2 regions of the Bacillus cereus group sp. RP37 genome follow, and region 2 is predicted to be linked to the other one. Evidence: riboswitches for the same ligand, from Rfam matches in the RefSeq annotation. Region 2 holds a riboswitch; the other holds the start of a gene.

Region 1 (15,596 bases), 230 kb from region 2:
AGTTTATATCTATCAGGAAATCAAATAGAAGATGTAACAGCATTAGCGAAAATGGAACAACTAGATTACTTGAATTTAGCAAATAATAAAATTACGAATGTTGCTCCATTAAGCGCGTTAAAAAATGTAACATACTTGACTTTAGCAGGTAATCAAATTGAAGATATTAAACCGTTATATTCATTACCTTTAACAGACTTAGTATTAACACGTAATAAAGTTAAAGATTTATCGGGCATTGATCAAATGAATCAATTAAGTAAGTTATTTATCGGGAAAAATCAAATAGAAGATGTGACACCACTTGCTAAAATGACTCATCTTACAGAATTAGATTTACCTAACAATGAGTTAAAGGATATTACTCCATTATCAAATCTAGTAAACTTACAAAAGCTTGATTTAGAAGCAAATTATATTTCAGACTTAACACCAGTTAGCAATTTGAAAAAGTTAGTATTTCTAAGTTTTGTTGCAAATGAAATCCGCGATGTTCGACCAGTTATAGAACTAAGTAAAACAGCTTACATCAATGTTCAAAACCAAAAAGTATTTTTAGAGGAAACAGAAGTAAATAAAGAAGTGAAAGTACCTGTATACGAAAAAGATGGTAAAATCTCTACAAAAATTAGCTTGAAGAGCGAAGGTGGGACGTATAGTAACGATGCAGTTAAGTGGAGTACACCAGGTGAGAAAGTATATGAATTTGGTGTGAAAGATCCATTTGCGGATACAGGGATTTTCTTCACTGGTTCTGTGATTCAAAATGTTGTAAATGGAAAAGTAGCCGAAGAAGTAATGGAATTTAAAGATGTACCAAAAGGCCATTGGTCAGAGCAAGCAATTAATCATTTAGCAAAAGAAAAATTATTTGTAGGTTATGGAAATGGAAAATTTGGATTTGGTGACAACATTACGCGCGGTCAAGTAGCAGTTTTAATACAAAAACATTTGAAGTTGGAGCGTAATTTAGAACAGAAAACGAAGTTCACAGATACGAAAGGAAATATGTATGAAGGGGCTATTGAGGCAGTTACACAAGCTGGAATTATGACGGGAGATGGTGATGGTACGTTCCGCCCAGATGGAGTGTTAACTCGATATGAAATGTCAGTAGTATTACAAAAGGTGTTCCAATTAAAGGAAACAGAAAAGAGTGTAGTGAGCTTTACTGATGTGCCAAAAGGTCATTGGGCAGAAGGATATGTAAAAGCTTTAGCGGATAATAATATATCAAAAGGTGATGGAAAAGGAAACTTTTTAGGCGATGACTTCGTAACACGCGAACAATATGCACAGTTTTTATATAACGCAATCACGAAATAAAAGATGAGAAAATACGTTATTCTTTGATTTAAAAAGAATAACGTATTTTTTATGTATAAAATGAAATAGGAAATAGACAGGAGTATAGAAATATAGATGGCCCATTTTATAGAAGAGCTGTGAAACCATATTGACAAAAAAGCGTTCTCATGTGATAATTCAATTAAATTTTTAGAATAATCAAAAAATATTCCTTTTACATATAAAGGATTCGAACATTATATAACTATTACGCCGGGGGTGACGAAATGTTATTTTTTCTAAAGAAATGGAATGAATTAAAAGATGTGAAATCTGAGTTGGCACTTCGTGATTGGTTTTATGGTACAAAAATTAGTTTATCACTCTGTACGTCAAAAGAGCCGTTAACTTTTTTAGTAAACGTTGAGGGAAGAGATAAAGGGTTATTTTCAGAAGAAGATTTTATTGTTGTGAATTGTATGTGTGAGCCAGTATTTGAAAATGAAGAAAAACCAGCTGCGGAATCATTTATGCATGCGGATATTTATAAAAAAAGTAGTGCAGAATGTATTTTACAAGTGCAGACTGTAGATAGTCATTTAATATCAGAGTTATATGGAGAAGAAGGGGAAGTAACATTCGATAAACGTAGCGTGGAACGTGTTTTTGGAAAAGAAGGTATAACAGAAATGACAATTCCCATTGTAGAAGATGAGAAAAAATTCGCTGATTTATTAGAAAATAATGTGCCGAATTTTATTGAAGGTGGAGGAGTAGTTCTTGTTCATAATTATGGCATAATCGTGTGGGGGAAAACTCCAGAAGATACGAAAAAATGGCTAGAGGGTATAGAATATTTAATGAATTACCATGTGAAATTGTTAATGATAAAAGGTGCCAAGAGTTCTGTTATATAAAATGTTTGTGATTTCGTTACAAGTCAATAAATAAATGAAAGCGTTTTAAAAATAAATTTACTCATAAAATATAGGTCTCCTTATTATATATAGATTACATGTTGACATGTAAGGAGGAACATATTTTGCGAGTTAAATATCATTTTCTGCCAAAACAGCAAGTAACATTTTGCAAAATAAACGATTCAGGTGAAGAGGCTTTGCACATTATGAATGAAACGGGATTTCGAGCAATCCCTGTATTAGCAGAAGATGAAAAGAAATTCATGGGGATTATTTATAAAGTAGATCTTTTAGAAAAGAAGTGTAATAGTGGATTAGAGAAATTAAGTACGGAACATATGCTGGAAGATTCCTCTGCATTTATTTTTGAAAAGGATTCTTTTTTCAGAGCATTTTATGTTATTCGTCGTCTTCCATTTTTAGCTGTGCTAAATGATTATAATGAATTTGTCGGTATCTTAACGCATTCTAATATATTTGATGTTATTGAAGATTCATTCGGTATGCGGACGGGTGGTTATATATTAACAATTGCAACACAAGATTGTAAGGGAACGATTAAAGAACTTGGGACATTGTTGAAGGCATTTAATATCGGTGGATTATTTACGCTAGATAACGGGGATCAATATATTCGCCGTGTTATCGTAAATATAACAGATGAGTTAAATGAAAAAAAAATAAAGAAATTAATTGAAAAAATAGAGAGAAAAGGATTCCGAGTGAGTCATGTAGATTATATTTAAGTTAAAAAGGAGAGGTACCAATTTGCTATATGCAGATTGGTACCTTTTTTAGTTTGAATAATGAATCCTATTTTGAAACAGGAGGCGGAGATAATGCTAAATCAGATAAAAAAATAAAATCTGCATGTTCGCGAATTTGAGGAATAGAAGTTTCTATAACACGGGATGTAATTTCACCTGGAGGCCCAACATGTCCGATAGCTACCATAATCGGCTTTTCTTGAAGTTTTTTGATGAGTAATTGAGCTTGTTTTGAAATATGTGCCGCTGTATACACATCATCAAAAAATAATTGGTTTTCAATAATAGGTACTCCTAATTCTTTCCCGATTTTTGGGACAACACTCTTAGGATTTGTTTTGCTATCTAAATAAAATAAACCGTGTTTTTTACAAGCTGCAAGTATAAGGCGTACAATTCTTTCGTCCGCGGTCACTTTTGATCCCATATGATTGTTCATCCCAATTGCATGCGGTACTTCTTGAATTGCTTGTTCGAGTCGGTTATTTATTTCTTCGTCGCTTAAATCAGTTGTAATCGCTTTTGGTCCAAGCCATTCTTTTTTACCTTTAATAGGTTCCATTGGCATATGTATAATAACTTCGTGTCCTTTCTTATGAGCCGCTATCGCATCTTCCTTTGTAGAAGGAAGAAAAGGCATAACGGCAACAGTCAGTGGAATAGGAAGTGATAACATTTTATCAGTTCCCTTCATATTATTGCCGAAGTCATCAATGACAATAGCTACTTTGTTTGTATGGGCCTTTGCTTGAACAGGGAACAAGAAGGATGGTAAGAACATAGTAAACATAAGCAATGCAATCGTATATTTGCGCATATAAATATTTCCTTTCTATTTTATCCCGCTATTTGCGGGCAGTAGGGAATGAACAAAATCCCCAATGATTAAATTTGCACTTTATCAATCATTATTATGTTTTGCGTTTTTATATAAATTAAACAAAAAATGTCGAAGAAAAGTATATGGAAAATAGAGAATCCGCTATTTAATTGGTATTTGTAAAAAAAGAAGATGAAAAAAATGTCTATTATTGCGAATGTATTTACAAAGATAGAATAATTTGTAATAATTCTCAAAGTGAGGGTAAAGATTTGTAAATTACAGGGAGAAAATGTTAAATTTTCTGATTCTTCAAATTCAAATATGATTAAGTAGTTAAAAGGCCAATGGAGAAGTGAAGTTGAGAGCAAGGAAGTATAATAAGGGGGATATGAATGTTTACTGTAAAAAGGAAGTACACATTAGAAAAGCTTTCACGTGATATTCATATAAAGCGTGAAGAAATGATTCAATTAGGTTTAACGAGTGGGTTAAATAGTATGGAGACAATTCAAGTTAGTCAAGAATTGGACAAGCTTATTTTACAGTACCAGTGCTATAAAGAAAAACAAACACCCAAATGGTTATCAATTATAAAGGTACCTATTTTTCAAATTGGGTATGAAGGAAAATCGAGTAATTTTTGGCGAATGCTTGTGGCTGGTTTTATGAAATAAGTATAATTACCCTTTTGGGATAAGGATAATTATACTAGGTGTAACGGAATTTCGATATGAACTGTCGTTCCTTCGTTTTCTATACTGTCAATAAAAATATGCCCATTGTACATCTCTACAATTCGTTTACATATGACAAGTCCAAGACCTGTTCCAGTATCTTTATTAGTAAAGAACGGATGAAAGAGGTGTTTTTGAATATGTTTTGGAATCCCTTTTCCAGTATCTATAATTTGCAATTGTGCATGTGTTTCATTGTTTGTTACGGAAATAGTTAGTGTGTCACCAGAAGTCATGGCTTCAATTGCATTTTTTGTAATGTTTAAAACCACTTGTTTCATATGGTCTTTTGAGCAACGTATATGAACAGGATGGTCTGGCAAATGTAAATGGAATACAATGTTATGTAGATTCGCCTCAGATTGAATAATCAATGCTACCTCATTTAAAATAGTTCTCACATCATATGTTTGTTCAATGATAGCGGTTGGCTTTCCAAGAATAAGAAATTCGCTTACAATTTCATTAATCCGTTCTATTTCTTGTTCAATGATGGAAAAATAGAACTGATCTTGTTCATCTTTATATTTTTCTTTTAATAGAGCGACGAGTCCTTTAATTCCGGTAAGAGGATTACGGATTTCGTGGGCTGTACTAGCTGCAAAAGTTCCAACCAATTCAATTTTTTGTAGTTCATTTTGTTGTCTTTCCAGTTTTGTTTGACGTTTTAACAACATATATTGAGCAAGTAAAAATAAAATAGACATTAAAAATAAAGTAGCTATACACTCTATTGAAACCCACTGGTATAAAGTTTTTTGATGGATAGGCAATGGAGAAACAGAGACCTTCCAATTTAATCGTTGGAGTGGAGTAGTAAGCATATTAGAATGCGCATCACTTGTTTCGTTATTATCATCGGTTAGAAAAACTACATCATGTTTATCGGTTACTTCAAAATGGTATTGTGGCTTAATGGCATTTAAAGATGATGAAATGTAATCAAAGCGTAAACTTGCTAACAATAAGCCTGAGAGCTCCTTCTGTTTATTGAAAATGGGAGAAGCAATCATAATCGCTTGATGTCCAAGAACACGATCTGTAATGGCTGATGATACAGTTGTTTTCTTCGTTTGTAACGCGTCTTGAATATATTTGCGATCTGAGACATCAACAGGTGGTCGTTCGCCTTCGGATGCGATTGTAATGATTCCTTCTGGTGTAGCGTAATATAGACCAGAAAAGCGTGCATCGTTTCCATCTGTATCATGTACAATTTGTTTCACTCCATTTATATTTCCAGTCTCGGTTCCTACGACTTTTGAGAGCATTTCTAATGCGGAGATTGCTTCACCAAGGTGATGATCTAAATAGTCTCTATATAAAAAGAGAACCGTGTGAGCAGATTGTTTGTTTTCCTGTTTCATTTTATACGAATGATATGAATAAAATGTAGCACCAATCCCTATCGTTGGTAGGATAACAAGCAATATATATAAAACTATGCTGTGGAATTTGACTTTCAAATTTGGTACTCCTTCTTTTTTATTATCATTATATATAAACTATGTTAAAATTGTCATGTTTTTATTCAAGAATCATTCATAATATATTTGGGGAGAGGTAATGAATGAGTGAATACTCATTCGGGAATTACATGAAGTACTAAGCTGTTTTTTTCTTTTTATTACTGAGAATTTAAGTGAAGGGTTGAAAGTTGTATGACATCAAATAATGAACGAGAAGATATTTCTCAATCTTTAAAAGTATTTATTGCATTATCTCGTGTACATCGTTCTGTTATGGATACTACAAATAAATCTATACAAAGTAACGGGTTAAATCCAACTGAATTTGCTGTATTAGAACTGCTATATCATAAAGGCGGTCAGCCACTTCAGCAAATTGGTGAGCGTATTTTAATAGCTAGTGGCAGCATTACATATGTTGTAGATAAGCTAGAAAAAAAGGGACTAGTAAAGAGAATTCCGTGCCCGAATGACAGACGTGTTATATATGCACAACTAACTGAGTCTGGAGAGACCTTTATTGCTTCTATTTTTCCAGGGCATGAGCAAGTTATACATCAGTCTTTTGAAATGTTAACGAAAGAAGAAAAGGATGAATTACTTGATCTATTAAAAAAGATTGGAAAGTATGAAAAATAATAGTATGTTCCAAAGGAGCTTTGGATAAAGAAATCCAAGGCTTTTTTGTTTACATGTAATTATGACAACATCTGCCGTATTTTGCTGAAGAATAAGAGGAGATTTGTAAGTAAGCATTGAATTATAGTAAGGATGTATATAATGGAGAGGAGGCTCGTTCATGTCATTTAAAGACTATGAATATAAACGGCCAAATATTGAAGAATTAAAAGAGAAGTTTACTGTTGCTTTAGAGAAGTTTGATAACGCAAAAACTGTAGAAGAACAAAAACAAGTCATTCATTCAATTAACGAAATTCGCAACGATTTTGGTACAATGGGGAATCTTTGTTACATTCGTCATTCTGTTGATACGACAGATGCTTTTTATAAGGAAGAGCAAGATTTCTTTGATGAATTCTCTCCAGTTGTACAAGGATATGGTACAAAGTATTATAAAGCGTTAATTCATTCTCCATTTCGTGAAGAATTAGAAGCGTATTATGGGAAGCAATTGTTTGCTCTAGCAGAGTGTGATTTGAAAACATATTCTGATGAAGTCGTGAAAGATTTACAATTAGAGAATAAATTGTCTTCACAATATACGCAGTTATTAGCATCTGCAAAAATTGACTTTGCAGGAGAAGAAAGAACGTTATCACAGCTTATTCCATTTATGCAAGGGAAAGAAAGAAGTGAACGTAAAGCAGCAAGTGAAGCATATTACGGATTTTTAGCTGAGAATGAGGAAGAGTTAGATCGTATTTATGATGAGCTTGTTAAAGTGAGAACGAACATCGCTAAATCTTTAGGTTTCAAAAACTTTGTTGAACTTGGATATGCGAGAATGTACCGTACAGATTATAATGCGGAAATGGTGGCGAATTATCGTCAGCAAGTACTTGATTATATCGTTCCAGTTACAACGGAATTAAGAAAGCGACAACAAGCACGTATTGGTGTAGAAAAATTAGCATATTATGATGAAAACTTTGAGTTTGCTACTGGTAATCCAACTCCAAAAGGAGATGCGGATTGGATTGTTAATCATGGGAAAACGATGTATAAAGAGTTATCGGCTGAAACGGATGAATTTTTCAATTTCATGCTAGATAATGATTTATTAGATTTAGTTGCGAAAAAAGGAAAAGCGGGTGGCGGTTATTGTACATATATCGAGAATTATAAAGCACCATTTATTTTCTCGAACTTCAATGGAACATCTGGGGACATTGATGTATTAACACATGAAGCTGGTCATGCTTTCCAAGTATATGAAAGTCGTAAGTTTGAAATTCCAGAATACAATTGGCCAACGTATGAAGCGTGTGAAATTCATTCTATGAGTATGGAATTCTTTACATGGCCATGGATGAAATTATTCTTTGAAGAAGATGCAGATAAATATTACTTCTCTCACCTAAGTTCAGCACTTCTGTTTTTACCGTATGGTGTATCTGTTGATGAATATCAACATTATGTATATGAAAATCCAGAAGCATCACCAGAAGAGCGTAAGACAGCATGGCGTAATATAGAGAAAAAGTATTTGCCGCATCGTGATTATGAAGATAATGATTATTTAGAGCGCGGTGGATTCTGGCAACGTCAAGGACATATTTATAGCTCGCCGTTCTACTATATTGACTACACGTTAGCACAAATTTGTGCACTGCAATTTTGGAAACGTGCAAGAGATAATAGACAAGAGGCGTGGGAAGATTATGTGAATCTGTGCCAACAAGGTGGAAGTAAATCATTCTTGGAATTAGTAGAAGTTGCAAATTTAACATCACCATTTGCTGAAGGCTGTGTGAAAAGTGTCATTACAGAAATTGAAGCATGGTTACATGCGATTGACGACACAAAATTGTAAAAAACATGCGCTTTTTTTCACATGTTTAACATCGACATAATGGGAAAATGATGAGATAATAAAAGAAAATTCAGAATACTAAAGGGGTGTTTCTCATAAGGAGCACCTCTTTTCACCAACAAAAAGGGGGGAAAGAAATATGCTTCAATCTAATATGGATGTGAGTTTAGAAAGTTTGGTGAACTCATTACAGTCTACTCGAAGCACGCTATTATCAGAAATTGAAATGTTAAATGATACAGAAGTGAATGTAAAGCCACGCCGTGATAAATGGAGTATTATTCAAATTTTGCATCACTTGCATTTAGTTGAACAATCTGTCACGTCTGCCCTTGTATATGCTTTACAAAAAAACGAAAGAAACACGACTCCATTTAAAGACCTCCAACTTACGCTTGATCGCACACATAAACGAGAAGCTCCTCAGCAAATGCAACCAACAGAAACGTTAATGAAAAAACAGCAAGGAATTCAATTACTAGAACATTCACGACAAGAACTATTACACGCGCTTCATAGTGTTATAGATGAAAAAGATCTATTTGAAAATGGATTAAAGCATCCTGTTTTTAATGATCTGAATTTGTATCAGTGGATTCAATTTCTTGATTTGCATGAACAAAGACATCTTACGCAGTTAAAAGAGGCGAAACACGCAATTTTACAACGATAATTAGGAAGAAGTGGGAGACCACTTCTTTTTTGATATGTGCATAGTTTTCTTTCTTATTTTGGAATACTACATGGAGAAAGGAAAGAAGGAGTTGAAAAGTATGTCCAAGAAAAAGAAAGAAGAAGAGCGCGCTTGGAAAGCACGTAAAGAAAATCAAAAGCCACATGGAAAAGTGAAAGCTTTTGCTGAATTAGTTGAAGGAACAGAAAAAACGTGATGATGATTTCATCACGTTTTTTGTATGAGTGGAAAAGTTAATAAGAAGGTTGTACCGATTCCTTTTTCACTTATAATATCAATTTTTCCATTCATAGCTTGAACAACACTGAATACGACCATCATTCCAAGTCCAGTTCCTTTTTCTTTCGTTGAATAGAAAGGAGAGCCGAGACGTTTCACTTGTTCGGTATCCATACCGACTCCTGTATCTTTTATATATAACTGAATATGCTTATGATCAGGAACTAATGTGAAATAAAGATCACCGCCTTTTGGCATGGCCTCAATGCAGTTTTTTAAAATATTTAACAAGCATTGATTTAGTTTTTGTTTTTCTCCCGCGATAAAAAAAGAAGTGCTTTGCTTTATATAATGTGTACGCACATTTGCTAAATTAGCAAGCGGTGTAATTAACGATAATGCATGTAGCAGTTCTTCTTCTAACTGTAATCTTTGTTCTTTTTCAATACTTGGTTTTGCAAAGGTTAAATAATCTGTAAGAACGTGGTTTGCTTGTTCGATTCCGTTGATGGCAATGTCGATATATAATTTTCGCTCCTGCTCAGTGCATGTATCTGATTGTAAAAGTTGCAAAAATCCTTTCGTTGAAGTTAATGGATTGCGAATTTCATGAGAGATAGACGCTGCCATTTCACCAATTAAATGAAATTTTTCAGCATTCATAAGTTCGTTTTGGAGACGAATTTGAGTTTGTAATATGTGTAGTAAATATAAAATAAGAATCGTACCAAGTATCGTACATAACTCATACACAATAATATGTGGTATATAATCAGCCTTGTTTGTAACCTTTGAAAGGAAGAAAGGTATCCAACTAAATCCGTATGTGAGACTGTAGATAATAGCAAGTGCTATTTTTATACGATTAGAAGTTCGATTGAAAAATTTGTATGTAAATAATAGGACAATAAATAGAAGGATAGAACCGATAAGCGATGGGAAAACACCTATTCCTCCTAATAAGAAGCGGTATATATTTAATACAACTAATATAGAGCCGCCAGCAATAGGACCTCCGGTTAATGTACCGACAATTAATACGATATGCCGCATATCAAATTGAAATCCATAATTTGTTTTTGCTGCGAAAGTGATACATAGTATAGTAACGAGGCAACACAATACAATAAATATTGCTGAATTTAATTTAGGAGAACGTTTCCCTTTTTGATTCCAAAATAAATGGTATACGAGCATTGTAACAAGGATGAATAATATATTTAAAAAGAGATAAATAATAAAGGATTTCAGTGGGATGCCTCCTCTCTTCTCACATTAAATTAATCATACTATAAAATGAAAGAAATGAAATGAGAAATAGCGGAAAAATCAGAAATTTTTTCTGGTAGTATACAATATGTTACAATAAGCTTTGTCAATGAAAGAAGGAATTCCGTGCAATGCACGGGAGAGGTTCGCGAACTCCCTCTATAAAAAACTATGGAAACAACAATATCTTTAGGTATTGTTTTGTTTTTTTATTGTGACAGTTCAAGAACGTTCTTTCTTCTTATTCGTAATAGAGAAGGAGAATGAGTGAAATGAAAAAAGAAAAGGCAGTTGTTGTTTTTAGTGGAGGACAAGATAGTACGACATGTTTATTTTGGGCAATAGAGCAGTTTGCAGAAGTAGAGGCTGTAACGTTTAATTACAATCAACGTCATAAGTTAGAAATTGATTGTGCAGCGGAAATTGCGAAAGAGCTAGGAATTAAGCATACGGTACTAGATATGAGTCTATTAAATCAACTTGCTCCAAATGCGTTAACGAGAACGGATATGGAGATTACACATGAAGAAGGTGAATTGCCATCGACATTTGTAGATGGACGAAATTTACTATTCTTATCATTTGCTGCTGTATTAGCAAAACAAGTAGGAGCACGTCATATTGTAACGGGTGTATGTGAAACTGATTTTAGTGGTTACCCAGATTGCCGTGACGTATTTGTGAAATCGTTAAACGTTACTTTAAATTTATCCATGGATTATCCGTTTGTGATTCATACGCCACTTATGTGGATTGATAAAGCGGAAACGTGGAAATTATCAGATGAACTTGGAGCATTCGAGTTTGTTCGAGAAAAAACATTAACATGTTATAACGGAATCATTGGTGATGGTTGCGGTGAATGTCCAGCATGTCAACTTCGTAAAGCAGGATTAGATACGTACCTACAAGAACGCGAAGGAGCAAACAACTAATGGATAATTTCTTTGGATTTCGCATCGTAGAAAATTTGCAAAAAATGGACAAGGATATTCAGCGTAAACAGCTCAAATATCATAATAAAAGAGTAATGGTCAGCAAGGAATTTACATTTGATGCAGCGCACCATTTACACTGTTATGAAGGAAAATGTAAAAACTTACATGGTCACACATATAAAGTTGTATTTGGAATTAGTGGATATGTAAATGAAATAGGTCTTGCGATTGACTTTGGAGATATAAAAGAAATTTGGAAGAATGAAATAGAAATTTATTTAGACCATCGTTATTTAAACGAAACGTTACCAGCAATGAATACGACTGCTGAAAATATGGTCGTTTGGATTTATGAAAAAATGGCAGAAGCGTTAACAAAAGATAATCGTGCGAACGAATATAAAGGAGCTCGCGTTGAATTTGTTCGTCTATTTGAGACTCCGACTAGTTATGCGGAAGTAAGACGGGAGTGGATGCTCGATGAGTAAAATCCCTGTCTTAGAAATATTTGGTCCGACTATTCAAGGTGAAGGAATGGTTGTAGGACAAAAGACAATGTTTATCCGTACAGCTGGCTGTGATTATAGCTGCGCTTGGTGTGATTCTGCTTTTACGTGGGATGGATCGGCTAAAGATCAAATTAGACAGATGACAGCAGAAGACGTTTGGAATGAGCTTGTAGAAATTGGTGGCGAAAATTTTTCTCATGTTACGATTTCAGGCGGAAATCCAGCATTGCTGAAAAATATTGAGTTTCTTCTTTCTATATTAAAAGAGAATGGAATGCGAACAGCAATCGAAACGCAAGGGAGTAAATGGCAAGATTGGTTACTTCAAATTGATGAGATAACGATTTCTCCAAAACCACCAAGTTCGGCGATGAATACTGATTTTCAGAAGTTAGATGATGTGATTCAGAAACTAGCAGGAAAAGATATTAGTTTAAAAGTAGTAGTATTCGACGATCAAGATTTTGAATATGCAGTTAAGATGCACGAACGTTATCCCGATGTACCATTTTTCTTACAAGTAGGGAATGATGATACAAAAACTGTGGATGATGCGATGCTGATTAAGAAATTATTAGATAAGTACGAGTGGCTGATTGATAAAGCTGTAAATTGTAAAGAGATGAATAATGCAAAAGTATTGCCGCAGCTTCATGCGTTAGTATGGGGAAATAAACGCGGAGTATAATGAGAAGGGATGTTTAAAATGACAGGAAGATTAGATGAAGATTTAAAAGATGTAACATTATTAGGAAATCAAAATACAAAATATTTATTTGAATATAGCCCAGAAATTTTAGAGGTATTTGATAATAATCATCCAAACCGTGATTATTTTGTGAAATTCAATTGTCCTGAATTTACAAGCTTATGTCCGAAAACAGGCCAACCAGATTTTGCAACAATTTATATTAGCTACATTCCAGAACAAAGAATGGTAGAGAGTAAATCTTTAAAGCTATATTTATTTAGTTTCCGCAATCACGGTGACTTCCACGAAGATTGCATGAACGTTATTATGAATGATTTAATTAAATTAATGGATCCGCGTTACATTGAGGTATGGGGCAAATTCACACCACGTGGAGGGATTTCAATTGATCCTTATTGCAACTACGGTCGCCCAGGAACGAAATATGAACAAATGGCAGACTACCGCATGATGAACCATGATCTATATCCAGAAACAATTGATAATCGTTAATATATAATAGAAAGAAAGGATCTGTATAACATACAGATCCTTTCTTTCTATTATATTATGCATTTTGATTAATGACAGTATAGTTTTTATGACTTACAACTGTAAGAGGTTCCATATCTAGTTCTCTAAAATTTTCCATGATTGTTATATCTACAATAACGGAGTTTTGATTTACTTTTTGAACACGGCCTTGCATTCCACCTTTAAATTCAATGATATCTCCAGTTTCTGCGATCTGCATAAGCAACTCTCCTTGTTACAGTTTTCCAAAAAAAGAATAATTTTGGTTTTTTTTATTTCCTCTTATTTTGAACCATATTGTCTAGTTTGTAAATGTTTCCAAAGTAAAAATTCGAAAAATATTCACTTTTTGTAAGAAAATATACAAGAACTTCAAGTTATTAGAAAAAAAGAACGGTTTAAATGCGTGCATCTTTATATAGGGGTATAATAAAAAATACAATAACCTACTAAAGTGGGAGAAATTAGAGGCGGTAAAATGATGTTTGAATTTGTGGGGAGTGTTATAGCGTTAACTTTATTTGTATTTTCTTATATACATTTAAAAAAGATTCGTCATCATGAAACAACTACATATTTTGATGGGATGGATGGTATACATGCTGGGTCACACATGAGAGTGGTGGGGATATGTAAAGGTGTATAACTTTCTTTTTTTGCGTGGTATGATATTTAAAAATAGTACATAATAGAGTTCGTAAGTGATGAATGGAGAGTGGAAAAAATGAAGATTTCTTTTATTCGTCATGGTCGCTTAGACCGTACTATAGAACCAATGACGGTTACATCCTTTCATGAATGGAGGAAGGGATATGACTTACATACCATAATAGAAAAAGCACCTATACCAACGGAAACAATGGAAGTGGTTGAAGCAGCAAAATTGATTTTAACGAGTGATCAAAGGTGTGCTGTACAGTCAACAGCTGAATTAATGGATTCTTTATCTTTTATGCAAAATTCTCTTTTTAGAGAAGCTGAAATTCCGACGAGTTTTTATGCTCCAACATGGTTAAAATGTAAACCTAACGTATGGATTTTTATCGGACGAACATTATGGATACTTGGTTACCATAAAGATGTTGAGTCTTATAAGGAAGTAAGAGAGAGGGCAAGGCAAGCGGCTTACTTATTACACCGTTACGCTCTCGTACATGGAAGTATTGCTCTTGTAGGGCATAATTATGTTAATGCAATGGTTGGTGCAGAATTGAGAGCAATGGGATGGTCTGGTTCGCCTATTTTGCACAGAGAGCCATGGGGATGTACAACATATACGTTTCACGAGGCGATGAATGGAAATATATTAAATACGAATTTAACATAAAAGCACACGATTTATATAAATCGTGTGCTTTCTTTTTAAGATATAGAAACCTTTGTATTTAATGGTTTTACTAGATGGACATAAGGTTCACCCACAAGCATAACGATTTGGTCCTTTGTATAACCTAGCTTTTCGTATAATGAATAGGCACGTGTATTTTCTAAATTAACAAGTAATGCGATTTTTTTATGCTCCTTTTCAGTTGCATGGATTTCAGCAGCTTTAATTAACTTAGAACCGATGCCTTTTCCGCCATATGCACTTGAAACTGATAATGTATCAATGTAATATTCATCAATCTCAGCTTCTTTTTCTAACGTAATCGATTCATCTTTATGTAATTTTCTTAAGTGACGTACAATTGGTGCATCAAGCCTTGTTGCTTCACTACCGTGATAAGCGACAATAATTCCGACCGCACTCCCGTCTTGTTCATATACAAAACAGTTTTCATAGCTCAGTCGATTACTCTCTTTTGAGAACCATGTTTCAAGTCCTAGTAATACTTCTGTCTCAACAGTGCTACCTGTGATTTTTTCAGCAATTTCGTGCAGAGCGTTATACAATAAAGGAGCTATTGCCTTTGCATCTGTCTTTTTTGCTTTCCGAATCATAGTATCCCTCCTAGTTCTATTTATATATTGTAGCATAGTGGTATGGAACTTTGCATAATTGAATGTCGAAATGTTTGATATAGAGAAGTAGCTATGTTAGTATATGATATTTAGTGGACATATAGTAAAGTGATATCGTTTGCGAAATAATGAAAATGCAATGAAGGTATAGCACCTGGATAATTTTACAGTTGTTGACCTATAGAATATACGATAAAATAAAATATTGCATAGAGGTGAAATACATGGATGAACAATTAGCAAATACAATTTTGGATCAGCTGAAAAATGGTGAAATAAAGGAGTA
Region 2 (15,596 bases):
GTAGAAGAAGCTCGCTCTCAGCTTGAAATTATGAAATCTGTTGCGACAGATTTAGACGAGCCCTTTCTAATGAATGAGGAAAAGAAATTAAGCAAGTGCGAGCATCAATTAAATGAAGCGAAGCATTAAAAAAACATCCAGAGAATGTTCTCTGGATGTTTTTTATGACAACTGTTCTCCATACTTTTTCAATGTTTCTCCAACTGTACATTGACGTATACAAAATGAATGGGCGTAATATTTACTATTTGTCTTCCGATTATGTTCTCGCAAAAAACACCCTTCACAATATGTTTCTAATAAGTCATTTACCTCTGTAATGAGTTGCTTTTTATCCACCGTTGCACCTCTCTATTCGGTTATTTCTTTATGACTATCGATAACTGTTCCTTCTAATGCTTGCGTTGCTAATTGATGTGCTTCTTTATTTTGTTTTCTAGATATTGGCTCACATACAAGTTTTAATTTCATTTGCTTCGCTTTTTGCTCAATTTGGTCTAAATAATGATTTAAATGCTCATCATAGCAAGGCCATTCCCCGGCCAATTGTTGTAATACCACTTGAGAATCACCGCGAAGTGTAACTGCTTCATACTTAATGCCTAATTCCTCGAGTATATTCATACCGTATAATAATGACGCATATTCCGCTTCATTATTATCATATATACCTTCTATATATGCATTACGGCGAATTCGGTATTTTGTATTTCCTTTTTTATAGTATACACATATACCTACTCCAGCTTCTTTCGTCTGTACATCATAGCCGCCATCAAAATAAACGAGTATTTCTTGGGGTTCTTCCTCCACTTGTTTGCTCAGCTTCTTCATTTCCTTTAATGACCATTCTGCATCCATTTCATCGTAAAATAATAATTCTTTCACTCTTCCTGTTTTCTCGAAATCCTCCGCAAATTGCAATACATCTTCTATGTTCATATAATCTGTCGTTAATTCCGTCTGCAAACCGCTTTTTGTTTTATACAACCAATGAATTTTATATTTCATACTAGATTCCCCTTATGTAAGACTTCTTATATGTATCCAGCTAATGAAAGCCTCACTTTATTTTATTATATTGTATCAAGAGTCGAAGAATTATATTCAATATTATCACATGCAAAAAGAGCTATCCCTATAGGAATAGCTCTTTCATCTATTGCATAAATCTTTCAAATCGTACTCGCTTATTAATCCAGTACATTACAGGCATACCGATCGCCATGACAACAAATTCACCGACTGCACATGTTAACCAAGACAACATAAACGGTAAACCCAATGCAAGATGAAGTTCAATTGCAATCATAAACATTGTAATTGTAAAAATAACTGTATTAAAAATCATACGAGCCCAAACACCTTTAATAAATCGCATAGATATAATCGTTGCAACTAGCGCCAGAATAGATTGCCCTACTCCAAATACTAAATCGTAAGCGATCATAGGTGAGAAAAAGAGATTCGTTAAAAATACACCTAATACAATTCCGTAAATTGCTTTCTTATTAAATACAACAAGATGATTAAACATCTCTGAAATACGAAATTGTACATTCGTAAAGCCAAATGGCTGAATAAGCATAGAAACAGCAATATATAATGCCGCTAAAATACCATTACCGACTAATGTTCTAATATTCATGACAAAATCTCCTTAGTTTTTTTACGTGGGATGGTTTCGAACCACGTTATTCGTTTTTTAAGCAACAAGATTATATTCTACGCAATACACACTCTTTCGTCAATAGATTCCTATCATGAACTACCTTTTTTCTTTTAGACAACGTATAATAAAACATATGAAAGATTTAGGAGGTTTCACTTCATGACAGCAACAATTCAAAATGAAAAAGTGATCGTTTCCATTTCTGACAAAGGTGCAGAATTACAAAGCGTTCGCTTAAAAGAAGATAACACTGAATACTTATGGCAAGGCGATTCTACTTATTGGGGGCGCCGCGCACCAATTTTATTCCCAATTGTCGGCCGATTAGTAGATAATACATACTACGTAGATGGTAAACCATATTCTTTAACACAACACGGCTTTGCTCGTGATCTTACATTCTCTGTACAAGAACAAAGTGAAACGAAAATCACTTATATTGTAACTAGTAATGAAGAAACATTAAAAAAATACCCATACGAATTTGAATTACTCGTTTCTTATGAGCTAGACGGACAAATCGTCCATGTAACATATGAAGTACATAACCCTGCTTCAAAAGAGATGTTCTTCTCAATCGGAGCACATCCTGGTTTCAACTTCCCCTTATTAGAGGGCGAATCATTTACAGATTATCATTTAGCATTTAATGGTTCTGAACGCTTAGAAACAAGCGTATTAGAAGGACCTTATCTTTCAAGTAAAAAGCAATTAATCGCTGAAAATACGAATGAATTACCACTTACATACGATTTATTTAAAAATGATGCGCTTATTTTTGAAAATATGAATACGGATGAAATCTCTATTCGTTCTCATAAACATGATAAATTTGTAAAAGTAGAATTTGACGGATTCCCATTTGTCGGCGTATGGACACCAGGCGAGAACGCACCTTTCTTATGTATTGAACCTTGGTACGGAATTGCTGATGAAATAAATCCAGCAAAAGATTTTAAGGAAAAAAAAGGAATTCAATCTTTACAAGCGAATGAAACATTTACATGTCGTTATAGTATTACAATCGGCTAAGTTACTCTATCCCCTACTTCAAAGAAACATTTAAGTAGGGGATCATCTTATCATTTGGAGGTTTCACATTTTGATTGAAGTATATATTGATGGTGCATCAAAAGGAAATCCTGGTCCTTCTGGTGCAGGGGTGTTTATTAAAGGGGTGCAACCAGCTGTACAATTATCATTGCCCCTTGGGACAATGTCCAATCATGAAGCAGAGTACCACGCTTTACTTGCGGCATTAAAATATTGCACGGAGCATAATTATAACATTGTCTCATTTCGTACAGATTCGCAACTTGTTGAGCGAGCTGTTGAAAAAGAATACGCAAAAAATAAAATGTTTGCACCACTATTAGAGGAAGCACTGCAGTACATAAAAAGTTTCGATCTCTTTTTTATTAAGTGGATTCCAAGTAGTCAAAATAAAGTCGCTGATGAATTAGCTAGAAAAGCTATCTTACAAAATTAACGGGGGTATGGGTGTGAAAAAAGATTGGGTTGCTCCTCTTGCTTTATTATTTGTCTCTTTTATTTGGGGAGCTACGTTTGTTGTCGTTCAAAATGCAATGTCTTTCGTTGGTCCATTTACTTTTAATGGTATTCGCTTTTTATTCGCCGGAATTATTTTATTATTCGTTCAACTGATTTTCTCAAAAAAAACTTCAAAACAAGATATAAAACAGAGTAACCTCGCTGGATTAATCGTTGGATTCTTTTTATGTGTTGGCTATGTATTACAAACATTCGGCTTACTTTATACAACTTCTTCAAAAGCTGGGTTCTTAACAGGGCTTAGTATCGTTATGGTACCAATTTTGTCTTTTATCTTTTTAAAACAAAAAGCTACCCTTTTTATCGTAATTGGCATTGCTGTAGCAACAGCAGGATTATACTTATTAACGGCGGGTGATTCTTTTCAATTAAACATTGGAGATATACTCGTTCTCGGCTGTGCAGTAGCTTTTGCTGCCCATATTCTTGTTAACGGCTTCTTCTCTAAGAAAATATCACCTTTATTACTAAGCACATCACAAGTATTAGCCGTCGGTATGTTTTCTTCTATTTGCGCCTTTTTGTTTGAAGATTGGGAAAAATTATTTTCAGTAGCACTATGGACGAATTCTTCCTTTTTATTCGCCCTATTTCTAACTTCCTTATTCGCGACATCCATTGCTTTTTTCATCCAAACATCAGCACAAAAACATACTTCTCCAACGAGAGTAGCAATTATTTTCGCAATGGAGCCCGTATTTGCTGCATTAACAGGCGTTCTCGTTGCAAACGAACAACTTTCTATTTCTGCTATTATCGGATGCCTATGTATTTTCCTAGGCATGGTTTTTGTTGAATTACCTTCCAAAACAAAAAAAGAAGCGCAGGCTGCGTGAAGTTACCCTTGTAACTTCCGCATAAAAGCCTTAGCGCTTTTTTTATCTGTAATTTCTTCTTCTTTCAATCGTTCTAATAACGCAACAAAATAACTCCCATCAAACTGTAATTGATGTTTAATTGTCGCTTCTATTGCCGCGTTCACAATTCCATCAGACGCACCAGTATATCCTTGTCCGAACATAATAAATCCTTGTGCTTCCTCTGATAATTTAAATCCTTTCGTATGTAAGAATGAAAGATAATCTTCTACTGTTTGCATGTTATTCCCACCTACTCAAAAATTCTCCATCTCCTATCATACATGTTTTTACACGCTAAGAGAATGAAATTTATTTGACAACTTTGTAAATCTATCGTCTACTTCGCTTGCAATGAAGGATTTCCCATCAATCTAACGGAATATGTACAGTGGAACTTATTTCATATTAAAGGGGAGACACGATGAAACAAGCACTATTAATTATCGATGCTCAGCAAGAATTAATGGATGGAAATGAGCAAGAAAATGAGGTTTTTCGTAAAACCGAGCTATTATCTACATTAAATACAGCTGTACAGAAAGCAATAGATTCTAATGCTCTTATTATTTTCGTAAGAGATATCGATGTTGCTTCTGGTAGTGGCGTGGGCTTTGAAGTACATAATCAAATTCAAGTACCTCAGTCTGCGACCCTTATTAATAAAGCAGCAACCAATTCATTCTATGGCACTTCTTTACTTGAACTTTTAAAAGAAGAAAATATTAATCATATTGTTATTGGTGGATGTAAAACAGAACATTGTATTGACACTGCTGTTAGAACAGCAACTGTACAAGGCTTTGACGTCACATTAATTAAAAACGGTCATTCAACCACTGATTCTAACGTGTTGTCTGCAGAGCAAATTATTGGTCATCACAATAAAATTTTACATGGGCATTATAACGTTGATCATTTTTCAGTTGTTAGAGATGTCGAAGAAGACCTTTTTCAACCTATTCATGATCAATATCGTGATTAAATTAACTGTAAAAAAGAATCCTTTTCACGAAAGGATTCTTTTTTACCCAAAAATTTGTGCTGCAATACTATAGAGCCCATTATTCCTTTTTAATAATTGATCACTATTTCTCATCATAATTGGTGGTGTATTAACCTTTTTAAAACCAGCAACCTCTAATTCTTTCATAAAATTGTTCTTTCCTTTTGGTACATCAATTCTCAATTTACCATTATGATCTCTTGCTAAATGATGAACAATTCGCATTGCCATCGCATCATTTTTAGCAACGACTGGTCCTATTATTTTATTTTCTGGTGTTTGTACGCTTAAACCATATCCTAGTACATTTTGTTCCTTACCCTTCACAACGATACACTGTTCACTTTGTATAATTCTTTTCTTTAAAAACTCTTTTCTATTTGTTCCAAATGCATATTCATCTATTTTTATTATTTCTTCTAAATTCCCCTCTTCATAATCCATCATATATTCTTCATTTCCTGCATATTTATGATTCGCATTGTATGAGTTACATATGTATTTAGAAACATCGCTCACTGCCCTGAACCCTAACTTTTCGTATAAAGGCTTTCCCTCATCCGTAGCAATAAGCATAATTGGAGTTCGAGTTGATACGCTTTTAACGCATGAATCCGTTATTACCTTTCCAATTCCTCTTCCTTTATAATCTGGATGTACAATTACCATTCCGATAGACGCTAACGTCTCTCCATATAATATAATTGCAGCGCTCGCAATAAGTTCCTTCCTCTCATTCCACACACCGTATACAATACCTGAATTAAAAATCGTTTCGATTTCTTCTCTATTATAATCCCAGCCAATATAAGAAGATAATGCTACAATATCGCCTATTTGTTCGTCCCTAAGACGCTCCACCTTAATTTCCAATTCAAGCATACTTCATCCCCTTATCTAGACATTTAAATCATTATTATCAAATCAACTCGTACATGTTTCCCTTTATTTGTCACACACATATCCTATTTTGACCAAGACTATATTGTAAATGAGGTGACAACATGCCAATTACAAATCGATTTTCTACCACCACTAACGGCGCACTCGCTATTACAGGAAACACTTTAGGCTTAAGTAAAATTAGTAATCAAAACCGTGCTGGTACAATCGGTGCAATTGGAGCGTTTATAACTACGAATACCGCTTTACAAGTCACAACTTTTCCTGCTGGTACTACGTTAAACTATACACAAAATAGTTCTACCGCTATTTTAAATATCCCTGCTGGTAGTACTATTCTTTACGCAGAACTTGTTTGGGGCGGAAACTACTTATCTCGTGATCAAAACATTACGAGTGTTTTAGGGAATCCTGTTTCTTTCACAACACCTGTATCAACATACTCGATTACTCCTTCAGCTGTTACAGCTTCAAATCAAACATTCGTTTCTGGATCTGTCACATTTGGATTTTATACACGATCCGCAGATGTAACATCACTCGTGCAAGCTGCTGGATCTGGATCCTATACAACAGGTTCCGTTCCTGGACTTGTAGATCCTTTAGATGCTTCTAACGGGGCTATCAATTCTTCTGGATGGACGCTCATTGTCGCTTATCAAAACGGTTCCTTACCCGCAAGAAATTTAACAATTTACGTAGCTGGTAACCGTGTTTCTGTAGAAACTGGTAGTGCAGATGTATCTGTCTCAGGATTTTTAACACCTGCCGGGGGACCTGTAAGCGGGAGATTGTTTATAAGTTCTACTGAAGGGGATGCTGATTTAACTGGAGATCAAGCATTATTCGGACCAAATTTCAGTTCATTAAATGCTTTATCTGGGCCAAATAATGCTGTAAATAATTTCTTCGGTTCCCAAGTTAATAATGCTGCTGGAAATTTAGATACAACTGGGACATTTGGAACACGAAATCAAAGTGCTTCTACAAGCACAAATATATCCGCCGGCCGGCAAGGTTGGGACATTACTTCCATTGATATTTCTCCTTATTTAACAAACTCACAAGTTTCCGCCGCAATCCGTTTAACAACTAACGGAGATGCCTATATGTTAAATACAGTCGGTTTACAAATCAATATAAATTCACCAAATATACAAGCAACGAAAAACGTGAATAAAAGTGTCGCTGCCATTGGAGATGTTCTCACTTATACCGTTACTATCCCTAATACCGGGCTTCTGCCTGCTAATAACGTTACTTTTACAGACATACTCCCTAACGGCACTTCCTTCATACCTGGAAGCGTGACGATAGATAACGTACCACAAACAAATGCAAATCCTGCCGCTGGTATATCTCTCGGAACAATTAATAATAACTCTTCTCGTACAGTAACTTTCCAAGCAACTGTCGTTTCTCTTCCAAATCAAAACCCTATCTCTAACACTGCTAATATTACCTTTCAATATACACCAATTGCCGGAGGAACAACCTTTAACGGTCTCGCAACAAGCAACTCTGCAGGAACACAAATTAATCTTGCAGATATTAATGGCACAAAATCAGTTAACAAAATCTTTACCGATATTGGCGAAACGTTAACTTACAGTATTGCCTTAGCTAATATAGGAAATATCCCTGCAACTAACGTTATATATACAGATCCAATTCCAAGTGGGACTACTTTCATTCCAGGGAGTGTAACTGTTAACGGAGTTACTCAAGCTGGGGCAAATCCCGCAAATGGGATATCAATTGGATCTATTGCTGCTAATTCTACGACTACTGTTTCATTTCAAGTACTCGTTCCTTCTATCCCGCAAACAAACCCAATATTAAATAGCGGTACAACAACTTATCAATACATTCCTGTACCAAATCAACCAGCAGTAAGTGGGACTGATACGACGAATATTGTCTCTACTCAAGTGAATAATGCTACTGTAACTTTGGCAAAAGCAGTAGATAAAAACTATGCAGATATTGGCGATACACTGACTTACACTGTTGCCTTTACAGCTACAGGTAATACGAATGCGAACAATGTTATTTTTACAGATGTCATTCCTAACGGAACCACTTTTGTCCTTAACAGTTTAACAATAGATGGCACGACACAAGTTGGAGCAAATCCTGCTAATAGTGTGAACATTGGATCTATCCCAACTGGTACAACAAAAAATATTTCATTTCAAGTAGTAGTAAACACAATACCTGCGTCAAATGTCGTATCTAATGGATCCAGCGCTTCTTATCAATATACTGTAAATCCTATCCAATCACCCGTTACAAAAAACATCTCTTCTAATCTTGTTTCCACTCAAATTAACAACGCGAATGTAACAGTAACAAAATCAACAAACAAACAATTTGCCACAATTGGCGAAACGATAAGTTATACAATCCTTATTACAAACAGTGGAAATACAGCTGCAACTAACGTGCAACTAACAGATCCACTTCCAAATGGAACGATATTGACTCCTGGTACTGTAACACTAAACGGCGTTTTGCAAAATGTAGATTCTCTCATTGCCTTACCTATCGGCACAATTCCTGGCGGAGCTACTTTTACCCTTTCTTTCCAAGTAACAGTCATCAATATTACCGCCCAAAATCCTATCATTAATAATGCTTTCGCCTCTTATCAATATACTGTAAATCCAAGTCTGCCACCGACGTCGAAAACAGCAAATTCTAATTCTGTAACATCAACAATTAGACTAGCAAATCTTCATACTAACAAGTCTGTAAATCAAACGTTTGCGGAAGTTGGAGATGTATTAACTTATACCTTTTCTCTTACAAACGATGGAAATGTTGCGGCGAACAATGTAGTACTATCCGATTCAATTGCAAATGGTACTGCCTTTGTACCAAACAGTGTTACGATTAACAGTGTTGCTCAACCAGGTGTTACACCAGCTAGCATCAATATTGGTAGCATCAATGCTAATACTACAATTACAGCTTCATTCCAAGTAGTAATAACTAGCATTCCAAACCCAAATCCTATTTCAAATAGCGCTTCCATCTCCTATAACTTTATCGTTGATCCAAACGCTTCACCTGTAAGTAAGAACACTACTTCAACCACTACATTTACTCAAGTAAACGATGCAAATGTCATTTCGGCAAAAACGGTGGATCGAGAGTTCGCTACCGTTGGAGATATATTAACTTATACCATTCTTTTAACGAATGCAGGAAGTGTTTCTGCTGATAGTCCCACTTTCGTAGATACAAATCCAGATGGCACTACCTTTATTCCAAACACTTTCCTTATTAACGGTTTACTTCAAAATAATGCAGATCCAAATATAGGTGTTCCGTTACCTGCCATTCCTGCTAACGGCTCACTTACCGTCTCTTATCAAGTAACTGTCACCTCTTTACCAGTACAAAATCCAACAATAAATTCATCTAGTACACAATATAGCTTTATTCTAAATCCAGGTGATCCACCAACTATAGAAACATCTTTAAGTAATACTGTAAGTACACAAATTAATTTAGCAAATGTAATTATTTTCAAAAATGTAGACTTAACTATCGCAGATGTTGGGCAACCAATCACATATACAATTGCCTTAGCCAATCCTGGGAATACTCCAGCAAATAATGTAGTTGTTACCGATATACTACCTCCTGGCACAACTCTTGTACCAAATAGTATTTTTATAGGTGGTGCTTTACAGCTAGGTGCGGATCCAAATGTTGGCCTTCAAGTTGGTACGATTCCAGCAGGCGGAATTACAACTATTGTTTTCCAAATTAGTACAAATAGTTTACCTTCACCAAATCCAGCGCAAAACAGTGCTACATTTCAATATAGCTTTATCGCCGATCCAAATTTACCTGCTATTGTTAAAAATGCTACTAGCAATATAGTAATGACACAAATTAACACCGCTAATATTGTTGCTACGAAACTAACAAGTACAAATTCCGCTGATGTTGGCGATATCATAACCTATGCAACAATTTTAACGAATAACGGCAATATCCCTGCCTCTAATGTAACGTTTACAGATAGCATTCCAGCTGGTACCATCTTCCTTCCTAATACTGTAACAATTAACGGTGTCCCTATAGCTAATGCAAATCCTGCTAATGGCATTTTAATTGGTACGATAGGAGCAAATTCATCACGTACTGTTGCATTCCAGGTTTTTGTACCAAGTATCCCTGCTGTAAATCCGATTACAAATCAATCGGGCACAACATTCCAATACACGTACGATCCATCCAAACCTGCTGTAATGCAGATGGTTGCTTCTAACACTGTACAAACAACTATTAATAACGCTACGATTACCTCTAAGAAATCTGCAGATAAACAGTTTGCGAATGTAAATGATATTATTACGTACACGACTACTTTAACGAATAGCGGGAACACACTTGCATCAAATGTAATATTTACAGATGTAATTCCAAACGGGACGTCTTTTATTCCTAATAGTGTTACAGTAAAGGGGAATACACTCCCTAATGTAAATCCAGCAAATGGCATAGCAATTGATCCAATAAACCCCAATGCAAATACGACCATCTCGTTCCAAGTACAAGTAAATTCTATCCCGAATCCAAATCCTATCCCGAACCAAAGCAATACAACGTACCAGTATGTCGTAAATCCTAACTTACCTCCAGCATCCGCCAATACGTTAAGTAACGTAATAACAACTCAAATTAATAATGCTACTATTGTCGCTACGAAGTCTGTGAATACACCGACAGCTGCAATTGGTGATATCGTGACCTATACGATTGCAGTAACAAATACAGGTAATATCCCTGCTAGTGCAACTGTTTTAACGGATGGGCTTGGCGCAGGAGCTTCCTTTATCCAAAACTCCGTAACGATCAATAATGTTCCACAACCAGGATTAGATCCATCACTTGGTGTTCACTTAGCAGATATTTCGCCAGAAGATACTGTATTCATTACTTTTCAAGCACAAATTTTAGCGATACCACCTAGTGGCACATTAACAAATAATGCTCTTGTAAATTATGAATATACCGTGAACCCAAACCAATCACCTGCTGTTAGTAGTACAATTACGAATACGACGGTTACTCCAATTATTGATGCTACTTTAGTTTTAAATAAAAATGCGAGTACAACTTTCGCTACGATTGGTGATACGATTACATTCACTTCATCTGTTACAAACACAGGAAATACTACTGCAAACAACATTGTTTTTACAGATGCAATTCCAAACGGTACTTCCTTTGTCCCAAATAGCTTTAAAATAAATGGTGTAACCGTCCCGAATGCAAATCCACAAAACGGTATCAATATTGGTAACTTGAATGCAAATGCATTGATTACACTCAGTTTTCAAGTAAACATTACAACGCTTCCAAACCCTAATCCAATTCCGAACAAATCATCGCTTCAATATAGCTTTATTGTTGATATAAATGAGCCGCCTGTTTCACGAACAGTTCAATCCAATAAAACTTTTACACAAGTAAATACTGCTTCCGTTATCGCAACAAAAACTGCAAACAGTGCATTTGCTGCTGTTGGAGATACAATTACGTATACAACTACCCTCACGAATAGCGGAAATACTACCGCAAACACACCTGTTTTTATCGATATATTACCACCTGAACTTTCATTCGTTCCTGATAGCGTACAAATTAACTCCATCCCACAACTTGGATTTAGGCCAGATAGCGGGATTTCTTTAGACTCAATTCCAGTTGGAGGAACGACAACAATTAGCTTTCAAGCTATTGTCGGCTCAATTCCAGCTACAAATCCAACATTGAACCAATCTAGCACAACATACTCCATCATTGTCGACCCTACCCAGCCACCGGTGACAGAAACAGCTACAAGTAATCCAACTTTAGTTCAAATTAATGAAGCAATTATTCAAGCAACGAAAAGTGTGGACCGTATCTTTTCTGACGTCGCACCTGGAAATTCATTTTTAACGTATACTGTTTTATTAGAAAATATAGGGAACACAACTGCTACTAATATCATTTTTACAGATCCGATTCCAAATAATACAGTATTTATAGAGGATAGCGTTCGAGTAGGTGGGGCTTTATTACCTGGAGTAAATCCAGCGAACGGGATACCAATTGGAGATATTATTGCAGGAGATTTTATAAACGTTACCTTCCGTGTGCAAGTAGTTAGCATCCCAAATCCTATTTTTACAATCGGACCTGGAGGACCAAACTCACCAGTTGTAAACGGAGCTTCCATTGATTATCAATTTATGACAGGACCGAATTTACCACTCGTTTCAAGAAGTACGACATCCAATCCTGTTTCGACACAAATAAATTCTGGGGAAATTGTGGCAATCAAATCTGTAGATAAAACTTTCGCAACGATTGGCGATACAATTTCTTATACAATTACATTAAGTAACCCTGGAAATGTCACTTCACAAAATATAATTTTTACAGATATTTTACCTGAAGGAACAACATTTATTTCCGGAACTTTGACAAATGATTCTGGTACACAGCAAATTGGAAATCCAGCTAGCGGGATTCAGATTGGAAATATAAATCCAAGTGGAACGGCCGTTATAACTCTCAATGTACTTGTTACAAACATTCCAAGTATAAATCCAATTTCTAATTTTAGTTCTGTACAATTTGCACATGTGGTTGATCCTAGCCAACCTGCCGTATCACAAACGAATGTATCTAATGCTGTTTCGACAACAATTAATAGTGCAATATTAACAACCCAAAAAAGTGCTGATAAATCTATCATTTCCGTCGGTGATACAGTTACGTATACAACTACGATTACGAATACAGGAAATACAACAGCTACGAATATTACCTTCACGAGCGCAATTCCAGCTAGCACTACCTTTATACCAAACTCAGTCACAATAAATGGAGTTCAGCAATTTGGTGCGCAACCAGCACTTGGAGTAACTATACCAAATATCGCTCCTGGTGAAACCGTAACCGTTACTTTCCAAGTAAATGTTCTTTCTGTTCCCCCTTCAAGTTCAATTATGGGTAACGATACAATTTTATATTCTTACACTGTTGATCCAAACGGAACTCCTGTTACAGCTTCTACTTCAACGAATATCGTTACAAACCCGGTACTAGATGCTATGATAACGATGGTAAAATCGGTCGATCAAACACTTGTAACATTAGGTGATACCATTACCTATACGACGCTTTTGACAAATACCGGTAATACAAACGCTACGAATATTACTTTCACTGACCTTATACCAGATGGTACAACGTTTATTACTGATAGCGTTATAATAGATGGCATCACACAAATCGGACTCAACCCTAATACAGGTATAACAATTGGATCAATTGCTCCTAACAAATCAATATCTATAGCATTTCAAGTTACCGCTACTTCTACACCAGTCCAAAATCCTATTGCCAATTCCGCTACTGCTTCTTACACATTTATCGCTGATCCAAATGCACCGATTGTTTCAAGAAATGTTACTTCAAACACAACATTTACTACAATTAATACAGCTACCATTCTTTCATCTAAACAAGTTGATAAAGCATTTAGCCACATCGGAGATACTCTCACTTACACTGTCGCTTTAACAAACAATGGAAACTCATCTGCACAAAATGTTATTTTCACAGATACTATGCCGAACGGAACTACATTTATTGCAAACACATTCTCCATTAATGGAATTCCTCAAAGTGGTGCGAATCCAACAAACGGTGTAAATATTGGGCCTATAACAGCGGGGGCTACAGTAAATGTTTCCTTCCAAGTAAACGTGACCTCATTACCAGCCGAAAACCCAATTGTAAATTTCTCATCGACATCATATCAATTAGTCTCACCGCCTGATGCAGAAACTTCAATTAGCAATCCTGTTTCAACGCAAATTAAAGAAGCCATATTATCTATGACGAAGAATGAAAGTGCATCCTTTGCAGATATCGGGCAAACTGCTTTTTACACTACTTCTATTTCCAATATAGGAAATACGGATGCAGCTAATATAGTATTCACAGATGTATTACCAAGTGGACTCACATTTGTTCCTAACACACTAACTGTCGATGGCGTTTTACAACCGAATGCGAATCCAAATACAGGTGTATTACTTGCAACACTTCCACCAAATGAAATATACAGTATCGTCTTTCAAGTTACGGTTAACAGCATTCCACCTATTAATCCAGCACCGAATACAGCATCAACGACATATGAGTTTATTGTTGATCCTGTTAATCCTCCAGTATCGAGTTCAGCTACTTCCAACACTACGCTTCTTCAAATAAACAACGCAAATATTATAAGTACAAAAACAGCAGATCTTACTTTTGCGGATGTTGGTAATACAATAACATTTACACTTAACCTCCCTAATACCGGGAATGTGACCGCAACTGATGTTACCGTTATCGATATACTTGATAGCAATTTAACTTTTGTTCCAAACAGTTTCACAGTTAATGGGCAAACCATTCCAAACGCTGATTTATCTACTGGTGTAAATATAGGTTCCATTAATGGTGGTACTACGGCAATCGTCACATTCCAAGCAACTGTTACTACACTTCCAACACTGAATCCAATATCTAATTCTACTTCAACCACATATCATTACGTCGTTGATCCTAGCCAGCCACCTATTACAACTTCCAATCAATCTAATACAACGACCACACAAATTAATAGTGCTATCCTTACTGCACAAAAAAATTCAAATGTATCAACGGTAGATATCGGGCAGGATATCATCTACACCGTTACAATTACAAATAGCGGAAATGTTAGTGCAACGAATGTTATTTTTACCGACCTTATTCCAGACGGAACTTCCTTTGAACCGAATAGTTTTACACTTAACGGAATTAGCATCCCAAATGCAAATATAATTACAGGTGTTCCAATTGGTGATATCGCGCCAAACCAATCTGTCATCGTAGCATTTCATATTAATGCCAATGAAATTCCGCCTATAAATCCAATTTCCAACCAAGCTAGCGTTAGCTTCCAACATATCGTTAATCCAGCAAATCCTCCAGTTTCAAAAAATATTACTTCTAACAACGTCACAACAAAAATTGAAAGTGCTATTTTAAACACGATTAAAATCGGAGATAAAGCTTTTGCAACGATCGGTGATACAATTACGTATACAACTACGATTACGAACACAGGAAATATTCCAGCTAACAATGTTGTTTTCTCAGACCCTTTACCGACATGGACACAATTTGTTGCAGGATCAGTTGTTGTTGATGGCACTTCATTATCATCCGCTTCTATTATTGACGGTGTTGGTATAAATACAATCAATCCAAATCAAACTGTAACAATCATATTCCAAGTTCAAATTGTAAGCAATCCAACAACATTCACTCCTGAACTCCAAAACTTAGGATTTGTTAACTTCCAATATAACGTAGGCAATGCATTACAGGCTCAACCTGGCAATGTGGAAACGAACGTCTTCGTTACTTCTATTAACTCAGCAATACTTTCAGCTGTAAAGACTGCTAATACAGCTTTTGCAAATATCGGTGACACGATCACTTATACCATTTTAATTCAAAATAGTGGAAATAC

Evidence for each region. A riboswitch is a leader RNA that binds a small molecule or an ion and turns the genes downstream of it on or off. The one in region 2 is predicted to bind preQ1.
Region 1: it holds a riboswitch for preQ1, as region 2 does, so the genes downstream of both, queC (7-cyano-7-deazaguanine synthase QueC) here and QCI44_RS20135 (QueT transporter family protein) in region 2, are expected to answer to the same signal.

The regions. Positions count from the first base shown of each region.
Region 1 is NZ_JARVHP010000001.1:4,044,371-4,059,966, reverse strand. Features, by position in the region: gene QCI44_RS21450 (NEAT domain-containing leucine-rich repeat protein) at 1-1,326, shown strand, start outside; gene QCI44_RS21445 (class II aldolase/adducin family protein) at 1,575-2,204, shown strand; gene cbpA (cyclic di-AMP binding protein CbpA) at 2,330-2,953, shown strand; gene QCI44_RS21435 (divergent polysaccharide deacetylase family protein) at 3,021-3,791, opposite strand; gene QCI44_RS21430 (aspartyl-phosphate phosphatase Spo0E family protein) at 4,190-4,471, shown strand; gene QCI44_RS21425 (DUF3149 domain-containing protein) at 4,501-5,997, opposite strand; gene QCI44_RS21420 (MarR family winged helix-turn-helix transcriptional regulator) at 6,193-6,639, shown strand; gene QCI44_RS21415 (M3 family oligoendopeptidase) at 6,800-8,494, shown strand; gene QCI44_RS21410 (DinB family protein) at 8,634-9,167, shown strand; gene QCI44_RS21405 (DUF6254 family protein) at 9,268-9,384, shown strand; gene kinB (sporulation sensor histidine kinase KinB) at 9,396-10,604, opposite strand; PreQ1 riboswitch class I at 10,812-10,855, shown strand; gene queC (7-cyano-7-deazaguanine synthase QueC) at 10,949-11,611, shown strand; gene queD (6-carboxytetrahydropterin synthase QueD) at 11,611-12,102, shown strand; gene queE (7-carboxy-7-deazaguanine synthase QueE) at 12,095-12,811, shown strand; gene queF (preQ(1) synthase) at 12,830-13,327, shown strand; gene QCI44_RS21375 (YkvS family protein) at 13,383-13,568, opposite strand; partial or broken gene QCI44_RS21370 (hypothetical protein) at 13,803-13,984, shown strand; gene QCI44_RS21365 (hypothetical protein) at 14,073-14,675, shown strand; gene QCI44_RS21360 (GNAT family N-acetyltransferase) at 14,711-15,289, opposite strand; gene QCI44_RS21355 (hypothetical protein) at 15,535-15,596, shown strand, end outside.
Region 2 is NZ_JARVHP010000001.1:3,814,491-3,830,086, forward strand. Features, by position in the region: gene QCI44_RS20120 (DUF2564 family protein) at 1-129, shown strand, start outside; gene QCI44_RS20125 (zinc-finger domain-containing protein) at 163-339, opposite strand; gene QCI44_RS20130 (ribonuclease H family protein) at 352-1,011, opposite strand; gene QCI44_RS20135 (QueT transporter family protein) at 1,160-1,648, opposite strand; PreQ1 riboswitch class I at 1,655-1,699, opposite strand; gene QCI44_RS20140 (aldose 1-epimerase family protein) at 1,832-2,704, shown strand; gene QCI44_RS20145 (reverse transcriptase-like protein) at 2,775-3,161, shown strand; gene QCI44_RS20150 (DMT family transporter) at 3,175-4,080, shown strand; gene QCI44_RS20155 (DUF6123 family protein) at 4,083-4,343, opposite strand; gene QCI44_RS20160 (cysteine hydrolase family protein) at 4,526-5,086, shown strand; gene QCI44_RS20165 (GNAT family N-acetyltransferase) at 5,129-5,989, opposite strand; gene QCI44_RS20170 (DUF7507 domain-containing protein) at 6,112-15,596, shown strand, end outside.